One region of the Devosia alba genome, then DNA from elsewhere that is predicted to be linked to it. Evidence: riboswitches for the same ligand, from Rfam matches in the RefSeq annotation. Region 1 holds a riboswitch; the other holds the start of a gene.
The links. A riboswitch is a leader RNA that binds a small molecule or an ion and turns the genes downstream of it on or off. The one in region 1 is predicted to bind thiamine pyrophosphate.

Region 1 (7,096 bases):
ACAATACCGGTTCCCCTGACGGACTGGTTCGCGCGCCCAGGCGCGACGCCTGGATTTCCATCAGCGCCACCAAGGCATGCACCTCGGGCTCCTCAGGCGCCAGCCGGGTCAGCACGCGCCCCAGCCGCATCGCTTCCGCACATAATTGGGGACGCACCCAGTCCTCCCCGGCCGTAGCGGAATAGCCTTCATTGAAGATCAGATAGATCACCCCCAACACCGAGCCGAGCCGGGCCACCCGCTCCGGCCCGCGCGGCACTTCGAACGGGATATTTGCCGCTGCAATGGTCTTCTTGGCCCGCAGGATACGCTGCCCGATCGTGGGCTCGGCAACCAGAAACGCCCGGGCGATCTCTTCTGTGGTCAATCCGCCCAGCAGCCGCAAGGTCAGGGCCACCCGGGCCTCGGCTGACAGAATGGGGTGGCAGGCCGTAAAGATCAGCCGCAGCAGATCATCGCCCACATCATCATCCATGGCCTCATGCAAGGTCTCGGTGACGTCTGGTGTGTCGATCTCGATATTTCGGCCGACTTCTTCCAGCTTCGTCGCCGCCATCGAATTGTGGCGAAAATGATCGATGGCCCGCCGCTTGGCCGTCTGCATCAACCAGGCCGCAGGATTGGTCGGCACGCCAGACGCAGGCCACGCCTTGAGCGCTGCCAACAGGGCGTCCTGGGCCAGTTCTTCGGCAAACGAGATATCGCGCACCATGCGCGTCAGCGCCGCAATCAGTCGCGGACGTTCAATCTTCCAGACCGTGTTGATGGCGCGGTGGGTTTCGGCATTCTGTTCCATGACCCCGATGAAACCAGCAAGTCGCCAATGCCGCAACTGCACAAACGCAGCAATGTGGGGACCGACGCCAGGCCGGCGCCCGTCTCCAGCACCGAGCAAGCAACCAATGAGCTATTCAAACATCCCCTTCGGTATTTCTCCTCGAAGAAACGGTTCAATGAAGCCGTGCAGCAGCTCCACCTGGTTAGTTACCGCGGTGTGCGACGTAGCCGGCAGGATGGCGAGCCGCGACGATGAGAGCGGCGATCCCATATCGCCCATGTCGCCGCCGCCGAGCAGGCGGAAGAGCGCAATATTGTGCTCAAGCGTGGAGACATCGGCGTCACCGGCGATGATCAGGATGGGGGTCTTGAGGGCCTTCACCTCCTCTTCCCAGGCCATCGGCTCGTGCTCGAGGGCGATCAGCTTTTCGACCACCCCGCGGAAGCCGTCCGGGTTCGGTGCGAGCTTTTTCCACTCATCTTCCATCGCTGTACCGACGAAGAGTTCGGGCACCATCTGGGGAATGAACGCGACAAAGGCAGGCTGCCAGCCGGAGCTGTCATAGGCGACTGAAGCGGCGACGAGTTGGTCGACCATTTCAGGATGATCAATGGCCAGACGGAGCCCGGCAGCAGCGCCCATGGAATAGCCGAAGATGTCGGCCTTCTCGATGCCCATGGCATCCATGAACGCTGCGACGTCGCCGGCCAGATTGGGATAGGTAATGGGCCGCTCAATATCGGTGGTGCGACCGTGGCCCTGGAACTCAAGCGCATAGACCTCGTGGGTTTCGGCCAGTTTGGGAATGATCGCACCCATGGCGGGTATGTTCATATAGGCGCCATGCAGCACGATCAGCGGGTCCCCTTTCCCCGACACCTCGTAATACATCTGCATGCCATTGATCTCGATGGTGGCGCCGACAGGTTCGGCTTGGGCAACTATTGCGGTAGCCATCAGCAAGGCTCCTGCGATGATCGCGGTACGGATCATGGATCGTCTCCTCTGGGTGAAGCGGCCACACGACCGCGCCTCTGACCAGACGACGAGTTGGGATTGCCCTGTTCGACAAGACCCGCAGATTTTTGTGGCCGCCGGACAAAGAAAAACCCCGCACGACAGCGTCGCACGGGGGTCTAGTTGAACGTCAGGAGCCTGGGAGGACTAGGCGACGTTCTCGGAGTAGCTGTCGACCTCGTCTGGCTCGCGCAGCACATAGCCGCGACCCCAGACGGTCTCGATGTAATTCTTGCCACCGGTGGCCACGCTCAGCTTCTTGCGCAGCTTGCAGATGAACACGTCGATGATCTTGAGTTCGGGTTCGTCCATGCCGCCATAGAGGTGGTTGAGGAACATTTCCTTGGTGAGCGTGGTGCCCTTGCGGAGGGAGAGCAGCTCAAGCATCTGGTATTCTTTGCCAGTCAGGTGCACGCGCTGGGTCTGCACTTCGACGGTCTTGGTGTCGAGGTTGACCGTAAGCTCGCCGGTGGTGATGACCGACTGGGCGTGGCCCTTGGAGCGCCGGACGATGGCGTGGATGCGGGCCACGAGCTCATCCTTGTGGAACGGCTTGGTCATGTAGTCGTCGGCACCAAAGCCGAGGCCACGCACCTTGTCCTCGATACCGGCAAGACCTGACAGAATGAGAATTGGCGTCTGAACCTTGGCGACACGCAAGGTGCGCAGCACCTCATAGCCGCTCATGTCCGGCAAATTCAGATCGAGAAGGATGATGTCATAGTCGTATAGTTTGCCGAGATCGACGCCTTCTTCACCGAGATCGGTGGTGTAGACGTTGAAGCTCTCCGACTTGAGCATCAGTTCGATGCTCTGCGCTGTCGCGCTGTCGTCCTCTATAAGGAGTACCCGCATTATATTCCCCTTGTCATTCGTTCCTGCTGGAACCGTGGGACCTGGCCTGCCCACGCCAACCCTACTGGATATGACTGAACCCTAAGTCCAAATAGTTAACAAAGTTTAATTCGGTTCCGCAATACGCAAATGTTGTTAGGCACATTTTAGTCTAAGTCATTGAATTTGAACGGTTAAAATTATCAAATTTTCTTAATAAATTGGTTTAAGTAAGAGCCGCAACCGACTCTTTGGACTCACGCAATTGGCACTGTATGGGGTTTGGAGGGGGTCACACGTCAGGATGCAGACGGACCGGTCCATCGCCACCAATAGCGCCTTTTGCTTAACGTTGCGTTACTGTCCGATTCGCAAACCGCGTCGATTCGAGGCGCCTGGAAACCATAATAGCTTCGATGCGACATATGTTGGACCTGTCATGAAAGCGCTGATTTCGGCCATTGATGCAATCGACGACATCGAGGTCTATGGTCGCGTCAAATCCGTTCAGGGCCTGCTGATCGAAATCGTCGGCCCGGTGCGCGAATTGCGCATCGGCGGCCGGGTACAGATCGAGACCACCGAAGGCGAGCAACTGGCCGCCGAGATCATCGGTTTCAAGAATGGACACGCCCTGTGCCTGCCGTTTGGGCAACTGGCCGGCGTGCGGCTCGGCTGCCGGGCCATCTTCCAGCGCAGTGACGGCGCCGCCTTTCCCGCGGAAGGCTGGCTGGGCCGTGTGATCAACGCCAATGGCGACCCCATCGATGGCAAGGGCCCACTCCCCCGTGGCGCCACGGCATATCCCCTGCGGCAGAACCCGCTACTGGCCCATGATCGGGTTCGTGTCGGCGATCCGCTCGATCTGGGCGTGCGCTGCCTCAACACTTTCACCACGGTTTGTGAGGGTCAGCGGCTTGGCATTTTCGCAGGCTCGGGCGTGGGCAAATCGGTATTGATGAGTATGCTGGCGCGCAACACCAATGTTGACGTGGCCGTCATCGGCCTGATCGGCGAGCGTGGCCGCGAGGTACACGAATTCATCCAGGAATATTTGGGCGAAGAGGGGCTGGCGCGCGCCGTTGTGGTGGTCGCCACCTCCGACGAGGCCGCGCTGATGCGGCGGCAGGCCGCCTATATGACCCTGACCTTGTCCGAGTATTTCCGCGATCAGGGCCAGCGGGTGCTGTGCATGATGGACAGTCTGACCCGGTTCGCCATGGCCCAGCGCGAGATCGGCCTGGCCATTGGCGAACCGCCTACTGCCAAGGGATATCCGCCCACCGTGTTCACAGAATTGCCACGATTGTTGGAAAGGGCCGGTCCTGGCACACCAACAACCGGTTCTGTTACCGGACTGTTTACCGTTTTAGTCGAAGGTGATGATCACAACGAGCCCATCGCCGACGCCGTTCGCGGCATTCTCGATGGGCACATTGTGATGGAGCGCGGGATTGCCGAACGGGGACGTTACCCGGCGGTGAACGTGCTCCGGTCCATCTCGCGCACCATGCCAGGGTGTGTACCGGTCGAATATCGACCGGTTCTGGCCAAGGCGCGAGAACTCATGTCGATTTATGCCGACATGGAGGAACTGATCCGGCTTGGGGCTTACCGGAAAGGGTCAGATCCGAAAGTGGACCGCGCTATTGCCATCTATCCGGCGCTGGAAGCTTTTCTAAGCCAGGACCGGGAAGAGACGACAACCGTTGCTGCGGGCTATCAAATGCTCGAAGCCATTGTCGCCGAAGCAGGCGCGGCAGACTGATGGGGCAGTGTATTGACCCCGGAACTGGCTTGATGTGTAAGGAGTACAAGTCTTGAAATCGCGCAGTGAGAGCCTCATCAGGCTCAAGAAGTTTCAAGTAGACGAGAAGCGCCGCCAGGTTGCGCAGATTGAGATGATGGTCAACGATTTCGAGCGCATGGCGTCCGAACTCGACCAGCAGATCGACATCGAGCACACCAAGACCGGCATCTCCGATATTGCCCATTTCGCCTATTCGACCTTTGCAAAGGCGGCGCTGAGCCGGCGCGACAATCTGCTTGCCTCGGCGGCAGATATGCGCGGCAAGCTCGAAGCGGCGCAGGATGCGCTGGCCGAAGCGCTCGAAGACCTCAAAAAAGTTGAGCTGCTGGACCAGCGTGAGCATCAGCGCGAAGCCGCTGAACAGCTCAAGGTCGAACAGTCCGAATATGACGAGATTGGCCGCCTTCGCTATCGCGGCCAGTAGAGTTCTGACAATTTGAAGAAGGTCCGCCATGTCGGGCCTTTTTCTGTGTTGTCAGCTGTCCTGCGCGATCCCAATCATGTCCCATAGCCGTTCCTTGGCCAGGATCAGCAGCCAGGGCGTATGATCGGCCGGCACAATCTCTACCGGCCCGCCAATGCCTTCATTGGATGTGCCGCCCAGCCCGCCTGGCTCCAGCCGCAGCCCATCAAGCGGATAGAGCAGCCCACTCGAACCGGTGAAGCTGACAGGGATCAGCGGATGGATCGACACCCGCTCCCCCGCGCTGGCCGCAAAGCCGATCGGCCCAACCACCGCGAGCGCCACATCAACCTCATCGACCACCACAATCTTGCGCTGCGGCGCATATTTCAGCACGGCGCTCAATGCGGCCAGCGTGTGGTCCAACCGCCTGCCGGTCATGCCCAGCGCCAGCGTCACCGGCGCCTGGGTTGAGTATAGCGCCTTCTGGAAATCGGTGGTGATCTGTTCGGGGATATGGATCACCCGCGTCCGCCGTTCCCAGCCTGCGCGATCACTTAGCGAATCGAGATCCCCGATGATCAATTCGGGGACCAGCCCGGCTGTGCCGATCGCGTCGCCCCCGCCGTCTGCGCCGACCAGTGCCACCCCGCGCCTGGCCAGTTCGCGCAGCAGAGCCGGATCAACAACGCCACCGCCGACTATCGCCAGCGGCTGGTCAAAGCTGAAGATCTGGGCGGCCAGTGGACGCACGGAAGTCTCTTGCACTGTCACTGGGCACTCTCTAAGTGTGGGGCGTCTCGCTGGGGTGTTCCGGATTTATCCGGAGCTGAGAGTTACCCATTGAACCTGAACCAGGTCATGCTGGCGGAGGAAGTTCGAGATGGCAAGGGCATCTCGTTGCGTCCTGCCATTGACACACATCCCCCTTCCATGACCGCAATCGACGAAGGGATGACCCATGGTCAAATCTGCTCGTATCGTTGCTGCGGCCCTTTTTGGCCTGCTTGCGGCCCCCGTCTTTGCCGAAGACACGCCGACCCTGAAAATCTATACCTATGACGGCTTTGCCGCCGATTGGGGCCCCGGCCCGGCGCTCAAGCAAGGCTTCGAAGCCATTTGTGATGGGTGCGCGGTTGAGTGGATTGCCGCCGACAGCTCGATTGGCACGCTGCGCCGTGTCCAGCTTGAGGGTGACACCACAGAGGCCGATCTCATCGTTGGCCTCGACACCGCCATTGCCGGCGAAGCCCGCGCCACGGGATTGTTCGCCGATCATGGTCTGGAACTGACGGACCTCACCTTGCCAGAACCCTGGACCGACGCCCAGTTCGTCCCATTCGACTACGCCCATTTCGCCTTTGTCTACGACACCGACAGTGTCATCACGCCACCCAAATCCTTTGAGGAGCTGATTGCCCTGCCGGCCGATTTCAAGATCGCCATTCAGGATCCGCGCTCGGCCACGCCGGGTCTTGGCCTGGTGCTATGGATCCGCGCCGCCTATGGCGACCGCGCGCCCGAAATCTGGGCCGGCCTCAAACCCCATATCCTGACGGTGACGCGCGACTGGAGCGAGAGCTACAATCTGTTTCTGAACGGCGAGGCCGATATGGCCCTGAGCTATACCACCTCCCCGGCCTACCACATCCTCGCCGAGCAGGATGACACCATCCATGCGGCCATGTTCGACGAAGGCCACCTCGCCCAGACAGAAGTGGCCGGCATTCTCAAGTCATCCGAGAACCAGGACCTGGCGCGTCAGTTCCTGGCCTATCTGGCCTCGGTTGAGGGCCAGAAGGTCATCCCCACCACCAATTGGATGTTCCCCGTCATTGACCTGGGTGATGATCTCGACCCAGCCTTTGCCACACTGCCCCAGCCCGCCGGGACACTGACCTTGACCGACGCCGAAATCGCGGCCAATGCCTCGGCCTGGATCGACGAAATGCTCAAGGCTGTGCAGTAACAAGGGTCACGCCGCATGCTCACCCTGCCCCATCGCCCAACCCGTATCGCCATCGCGATTGGCCTGGCGCTGGCCATTGTGAGCCTGATCGCCCTTGTTCTGTGGGCCATCCTCGCTGCCGCCACCGGCAGCGAGGGGGCCGGCTCGCGCATCGACGTGCCCCACCTGCTGCGCATGACATCGCTGCAGGCCAGCCTCACCACAATTCTCTCCCTCGGTGTCGGCATGGCACTGGCTTGGGCGCTCAATCGGCTGCGCTTTCCCGGCCGCGATCTGCTGGTTGGC
Region 2 (7,096 bases), on a different contig from region 1:
CGGTCGGACAGCAGCACCGCTTCGCGTACATCATGGGTGATGAGCAGCACGGTCCAGTGGTGCCGGCTCCACATCTTGGCAAGCCAGCGCTGCATCTGCGTGCGGGTCAGCGCGTCGAGAGCGCCGAAGGGCTCATCAAGCAGCAGCATGGGGCGCTGTTGCACCACCGTGCGCAGCAAGGCGGCGCGCTGGCGCATGCCGCCCGATAGCTGGGCAGGATAATGCTGTTCAAAACCGGCCAGTCCGAACTCGGCGAAAAGCGGCGTAACTTCCGCACGTGCAGCCTCGCGGCTCAGGCCCGCAACTTCGAGGCCGAGCGTGGTATTGTCGATGATCCGGCGCCACGGCATCAGCGCATCGCGTTGCGGCATGAAGGCGAAGCGATCGCGCTTCGGCACGAGCGGCGCACCATTAAGCAGCATGGTACCCATGTCAGGGTCCGTCGCGCCAATGAGCATTTGGAGGATTGTCGATTTGCCAGCCCCCGAGGGGCCGAGGATCGAGACGAACTCGCCGGGCAGCACCGTCAGGCTGATATCGGTGAGAACGTCGACAGCGCCGAAGCTTTTTCGCAAGCGGTGGAGTTCAAGGCATGGCCGGCTCATCGGGTGGGCTCCGAAAGACGCAGCCAGGGCATCGAGGCGCGCTGAATCAAAACGGTCGCCCCGAATAGCAGCAGCGTCAGCGTTGAGCTGACGAACACTGCTGCAAGCACTAGGTCGGGTCGGAAATTGTTCTTGGCATTGAGGATGTAAATGCCGAGACCCCGTGCGGCGCCCGCATATTCGGCGAATATCGCTCCAACCACCGCGTAGGTGATCGAGATGCGCAGGCCAGCGAAGAAGTAGGGCCGGGCCGATGGCAGGCGCGCCATGATGAAAATGCGCCAGCGAGAGGCGCCCATAGAGGCCAGCAATTCCGACAAGTCCCGGTCCGTCGATTCATAACCCTGCGCCAGCGCGACCAGCATAGGAAAGAACGTTACCAGCGCAACCAGCACGATCTTTGGAGTCAGGCCGAAGCCGAACCACAGGACGATCAGCGGCGCGATGGCCACCAGAGGCAGGGTCTGGGTAATGATGAAGACGGGAAATAGCGCCCTTCGGAGCGACCTGAAAAAATCGATCAATGTCGAGAACATGAACGCCGCGCTGAGCGACGAGGCGAACCCAAATAGTGTCGCCTGAAGCGTCGCCAGCGTGTGTCCGGCCAGTGCCTCACGGTTCTCGAAGCCTTGGGCGAGAACGCGCGATGGCGCGGGCAGTGCTGTAGGGGAAATGCCCGAGAGCTGCACATAGGCTTCCCAGCCCAGGACAAGCGCCGACACCGACGCCACAGCTGGGCCGGCATGGTTGAAAATGCGCGCGAACAGGCGCGGCATGGCGGAGGCGTTCGACATGAATCGACCTTCCGTCAGCGGGCGCTGGGACTATTGGCCGAAACCGTCAGATCGATCGTGACATGGCCCTCGGGCGGTCCGAAGTGGCAGAAGGCCTGCTCCAGGGTGGCGAACAGGGCCCCTGTATCGCCCTTGAGCTTGGTCGCGAAATGCTTGGATTTATCGAACGTGCCCGACTGCTTGAGGAAGTCGATGCAGCCATAGATCTCGTCCATATGGTTGCCCTGCCCCAGCACGTAAAGCGAGAGCTGGCCCACGGCAAACACGTCCATATCCGGGGCCTTGCGCACGGCGGCAAGGGCGCTTTCCTGCCGTTCGGCAAGAGGGGCGAGCGGGCCATCAAAGTGCGATGAGGTGCAAATAGCGTCGTCCGACTCGCCCGGGCAGCCGCGCGAAATGGTGGCCGAGAACACGCAATGCGTGCCGGTACGGGCCGCAGCGCTGAAGAGATCGCGCATGGCCCGGAACAGCACTTCAGGCGGACCCACCAGCAGCGTCGAGACGTCGTCGGTCTCGATGCGCAGCTGGTCACGATAGGGATCGAGCGCACCCAATGCGCTCATGATAACGTCGACGAAATCGTCGGCCATGGGATAAAGGGAAATCTGTGCGCCAGAAAACATCGACCGCCTCGCTCCGCTGGTATTACCCAGATCAGCTATAGGGTCCGAAGGCTTCCCGCCCTCATCTCAGCCCCGACCTACGGAGCACCCCTGTGGATGGGCGCACCATAGGCATTGACCGTTGTTGAATGCAAGCCTGTCTATCACGAGGTACGGATAGATTGTGAAACGTGGCGCATCCATGTCGGCTTTTGGAAGTCAGTTCCAATCTGCGCAACGACAGAAATGGCGCGCGTTGCAATCCGCGCGCCAACTGGCTGACTCAGTCGTCATCGTCTCCACGCGCGTCACCGTCGTCTTGATGGCGGTCGCGATGGTCGTCGTCGTCGTCATCATCCCCTCGCGCTGGCGCGGGCATATTGACGGTAGCAAGATCGGCCGCCGTGCACAGCACCGTGCCGGTGACGCGGCCGCTCGGCAGCATGAACGTACCTTCGGTGTGGCTGCCCACACCAGCCGTCTGGCAGTGATTGTAGATGAGATCCGGCGTCAGCTGGTCCCTCATTTCGGCTGCACTGGCGGGCAGCACGGCGCCCAGGCTGCACAGGGCGATGGCAAGTCCAATAGTCTGCGATTTCATGGTCTATCCTCCTTGGATATGGGGTCTTTGGTCGGGTGGGATGGCAGGATGTGTGGCCGTTCGATGAACAGGGCCTCAAGACCCTGCCGGGACGCGGTCGCGCCGCCGGCAGCCGGGCCCAGGACGAGCAGTGCCGTGGCCCAGGCATCGGCGGCCATGCAGGTCTCGGCGAGGACCGTTACGGCGGCCGGCCCGTCAGCGAGCGGCGCCTGAGAGCACGGGTCCATGGTGTGGCCATAGCGTATGCCATCACTATCGACGAAGTGCCGGTAGTCGCCCGATGTAGCGACGGCGCCATTGGTGAGCTCAATAACGCCCTGCGCCGCCCGGTGCCCAACGATGGGCTTTTCGACGGCCACGCGCCAAGGCGAGCCGTCGGGCTTGCCCCCACTCGCGCGCAATTCGCCATCTATAGAAACGAGAAAATGGTCAATGCCGTGCGCCACCAGCACGCGGGCCAGCTCGTCGACGCCAAAGCCTTTGGCAATGCCGGAAAGATCGAGCGTGATCTCGGCATGCTTGCGAACGCGGTCGAGCGCACCGTCCAACTCCAGGCACCGATGGGCAGGCACTCTCGGTTCTGCCCGCAGGGCGGCGCAGCGGGGTTGGTCACCCTGGCTCCCGGCGCTGCCAAATCCCCATGCCGAAACGAGATCACCGACGCCGATATCAAAGGCACCGTCCGATTGGCGACCAATATCGATCGCTGCGGCCAATACCCTGCCAAGCTGGCTGGGCACGGCAAACCAGGCCTTTGTCGGCGCGCGGTTCAGGCGCATCAGGTCGGAGTCCGGCTTCCAGGTCGACATCTGGGCATCCACTGCATCGACCGCCGCTTGCAAGCCATGGCGCAGCCCTGGCAGGTCGCTAGTGGCAGGAGCGTAGAACACTGCTGAATAGCGCGTTCCCATCGTCGGGCCGCTGACCACCTGCCGGATAAGCGGCAAGGCTATCGGGTCGGGATGCGGCCATTCGCTTCGCTTAGTACGCATCTTCAAGGTACATTCCCTTCTGCTTTAGGGCATCCACGCTGAGGCCCAGCGGCGCCAAACAAGTGTCGATCGCCGCCCGTACGCCATCGGCCATGTCACGACCGCCACACACCATGATTTGCGCCCCCTGCCCGACGAGCCGGCGCAGCGTCTCCGCCTCGTCCGTCAGCAGGCTCTGCACATAGCCGCCGCCCAGAACACGGGAGAAAGTCGCGTTCAGCGATGCCAGGCGCCCATCGTCCAGCGCGACCTCAAGGTCGTCGCGATGGAGGAAGTCCGACGCTGGATCGCGTCCGCCGAAAAACAGGTGCACGGGGCGGCGATTGCGGTTGTGGCGCACAAACCCCGCCAGCGGGGCGACCCCGGCTCCGGCGCCGATCAGGATCAGCGGCCGGCGCCCGCCGTCGGGCCGGAAGTCCGGATTGGACCGGATGAAGATGTCGATCTCGCCGCCGGGCGGCAGCGAATGGAGGAACTCCGAGCACAGCCCGCCCGATTGCTTGCGCACGCAGATTTCCAGCATGCCATCGCTTGATGCCGAGGCCAGGGAGTAGTAACGCGGCACGTCGCTGCCAGGCGGCACGATGCCCACCAGGTCGCCGACGTTGAAGCGGGGCAGCCGGCCACCCAAGAACCCATTGGGCTTGGGGGCCTTGAACTTGAGGACCACCACGGGGGCCTGGACTTCCATGCCATAAAGGGTCCGCTCGGCCAGCACCAACCTGCTTGTCGGTGGCAGCTTGGGGACGTGGCTCAACACCAGCGACATGCCAAGCTGCTGGCCGAGCAGGCTGCCCCAGGCAGCGAAGTCTCCTGCCGACTGGCGATCAACGCCAGTGAACGGGACCAGACGGCGCAGGCCCTTGGCCGCGAGAGCAGCATCGACCTCGGCCGCAAAGCCGCAGAAATGCGCAAAGCTCTGGTCGCCAAACCCCAGCACGGAAAAACTGGGCGTCGAGGCAAAACGCTCGAGCTTGGCCAGGAACTGGCGCGCCGAGGCCGGTGCCGCGCCGTCGCCATAGGTGGCCGCTAGCACGATCAGCCGGGCGGCTTGGGGATAGCTGCCGCGCAGGTCGTTCATGGCGGCCACATGGACGCGCTGGCCCTGCTGGGTCAGGGCAGCATGCAGGGTTGCGGCAAAGCCCCAGCTGCTGCCCGCCTCGCTGCCGACAAGGACAATCGTATCGGCGGCGCGCCAGGGCGCATTGCCGGCGATGTGCGGCGTGCTGCGGCGGCGGGTCCACCAGATGATGGTGCCGGTCACGGCCAGCAGCGGCACGGTCAGCGCGCCGAGGCCAACCAGCAGCGCGATGACAGGCGCCCCCTGCCCGGTGTGCAGCAAGTAGATGAACTCATAGGCCTGTTGCCAGACGCTATTGGGCGTGAACGCAAGCATCGCCCCCGTGCCCTGATCGACATAGCCCTGCCCGGCACTGGTGGTCACGGTGAAGACGTCACTCGCGTCGCCAACCGCCGGAAAGCTCAGTTCGCGCAGGTCGGAGAGCGGGAGAGCGGCGAGCGCATCGAGGGACGCGATGGGGGCAGCACCCTCACCAGCGCTTGCAGGGGCGAACGAGAACATCTCGCCAGCGCTCTCGGGCAGCAGCTCGAAATTGACCGCCGACATATAGGCGCCGGTCAGCGAGGTCAGGAGCAGCACGACCACCCCGATGCGGGCCAGATCGGTGTGCAGCCGCTGCGAGCCGGTGCCGCGCGAACTGGCAAAGAGCTTGCGCCAGCCACCCATTTTGGCGACCAGCAGCAGCATGCCGCTGACAGCGAGCGCCAGGATGGCAAGGGCGGCAAGCCCGGCCATGCCATGCCCGAAGCTGCCGAGCAGGAAGGAGCGATGCAGATCGGTAATGAAACTGAAGAACGCCGATGGCGCATAGGCGCCCACGGCAGCGCCGCTATCGGGATCGACCACGACAGCGCTGCGAACCCCGTCGTCCAGCGTATAGGCGACAAGTTGCCCCGATGCCGAACGCACGAGCCGCTCGACCCCGGGCAGATCCTGCGCCACTCGATCGGCCACCGTCGCAACGCTGAGGCTGCCAGTCGCCGGGATCGTGGTGACGGCATCAGCGATTGGCTGCAGCGAGAGCACGAAGCCCGTAGTCGCCATGAAGATGACGAGCAAGGCAGCAGCAAGACCTGCAAAAGAGTGGAAGCGGCGCATGGACATACCTCGCTAGAGACCGAGGGAGATGGTGTCGACGTAGCCCGTGCCGGTTGCCGTGGCGGACGTGGACGTGAGCGCGATCACCGCATCGTCGGCATACTGGCCGCCATGCTCGACCGCACTATCGACGTGGATCTGATAGCCAGCGTCGAGCAGTGTGTCGGCGAGGTTGGCATGGACGGTCAACGTCTGGCCGCCGCCGACGCTGGCGCCGGTGACGCCATCGAGGTTGAGTGATCCGGCGGTGGACGCAGCGCGGGCCCAGCCGCGCAGGTCGCCATAGTATTTTGATTTCTGGCCCGAAACCCAAAGGGTGGAATTGTAGCTCCCGTCCGGATTGGTCAGATACACCGCCAGATAGGCTGCGGGTCCGGAATACTGCACCAGGCTCGTTTCGATGGTGACATCCCGGGCCATGGCCACAGTTGGGGCAACGAGGGCTGTTGCCAGCATCAGCATGGTAGCGAGTTTCTTCATGATCGGACTCCTGATCCATTTGGTCGATGCCGCACTTGCATCATGCCAAGCTGACGGCAGCCTGAAGCAGGCAAGGTTTCTTGTTCAGCCTGGTGTAAGGTTAGGCCGCTATGCGGTGCCGGGGAGCCCAACCATGCGAGTCCTGTTGATCGAAGATGACCATGTGCTGGGCGGCGCCATCCGCGATCATGTGTTGTCCACCGGCCATGCGGTCGACTGGATGCGACGGCTCGACGATGCAAGGCTGGCCCTTGCCAGCGTTCCCTACGAGTTGGTGCTGCTCGACCTCAACCTGCCCGATGGCCGTGGTCTCGATTTGCTGAAGGAACTGCGGTCGACCGGCAATGCGGTGCCGGTAATCATCACTACGGCGCAGGATCAGGTCGCCATCCGCATAGAGGGTCTCAATTCCGGCGCCGACGACTATCTGGTCAAGCCGTTCGATCTGGCCGAGATGGGGGCCCGCATCGCCGCGGTGGCCCGCCGCTATGGCGGCAACCCTGCGCCCGAAATCACCTCTGCCGGTGTGACCATCGACCTGGGGCGACGCGCCGTCAGCGTTGCCGGCGAAAAAGCCAGTCTGACGGCGCGGGAATGGGCGGTACTCGAGCGCCTGCTGGCGCGCCGCGGCGGTATCGTCACCAAGTCGGAGATCGAGGACTCGCTCTATGCCTTTGGCGCAGAAGTGGAGAGCAATGCGGTGGAGGTCTATGTCAGCCGGCTGCGCAAGAAGCTGGGGCGAGACTTCGTCCAGACTATTCGCGGACTCGGCTATCAGGTGAATGCATGAAGCGGCGCCCCTCGATTGCCCTCCGCTTGGCGCTCGGCCTCACCGCCGGCATG

Region 2: it holds a riboswitch for thiamine pyrophosphate, as region 1 does, so the genes downstream of both, ABFY71_RS01125 (YkoF family thiamine/hydroxymethylpyrimidine-binding protein) here and thiB (thiamine ABC transporter substrate binding subunit) in region 1, are expected to answer to the same signal.

What each region holds. Positions count from the first base shown of each region.
Region 1 is NZ_JBDUUI010000015.1:21,737-28,832, reverse strand. Features, by position in the region: gene ABFY71_RS16695 (RNA polymerase sigma factor) at 1-796, opposite strand, end outside; gene ABFY71_RS16690 (alpha/beta fold hydrolase) at 908-1,771, opposite strand; gene ctrA (response regulator transcription factor CtrA) at 1,943-2,650, opposite strand; gene fliI (flagellar protein export ATPase FliI) at 3,069-4,397, shown strand; gene fliJ (flagellar export protein FliJ) at 4,450-4,863, shown strand; gene ABFY71_RS16670 (thiamine diphosphokinase) at 4,915-5,595, opposite strand; TPP riboswitch at 5,637-5,737, shown strand; gene thiB (thiamine ABC transporter substrate binding subunit) at 5,804-6,811, shown strand; gene ABFY71_RS16660 (ABC transporter permease family protein) at 6,827-7,096, shown strand, end outside.
Region 2 is NZ_JBDUUI010000001.1:238,652-245,747, forward strand. Features, by position in the region: gene ABFY71_RS01115 (ABC transporter ATP-binding protein) at 1-605, opposite strand, end outside; gene ABFY71_RS01120 (ABC transporter permease) at 602-1,399, opposite strand; gene ABFY71_RS01125 (YkoF family thiamine/hydroxymethylpyrimidine-binding protein) at 1,414-2,022, opposite strand; TPP riboswitch at 2,013-2,124, opposite strand; gene ABFY71_RS01130 (hypothetical protein) at 2,285-2,602, opposite strand; gene ABFY71_RS01135 (FAD:protein FMN transferase) at 2,599-3,594, opposite strand; gene ABFY71_RS01140 (PepSY domain-containing protein) at 3,584-5,773, opposite strand; gene ABFY71_RS01145 (DUF2271 domain-containing protein) at 5,786-6,253, opposite strand; gene ABFY71_RS01150 (response regulator transcription factor) at 6,387-7,043, shown strand; gene ABFY71_RS01155 (ATP-binding protein) at 7,040-7,096, shown strand, end outside.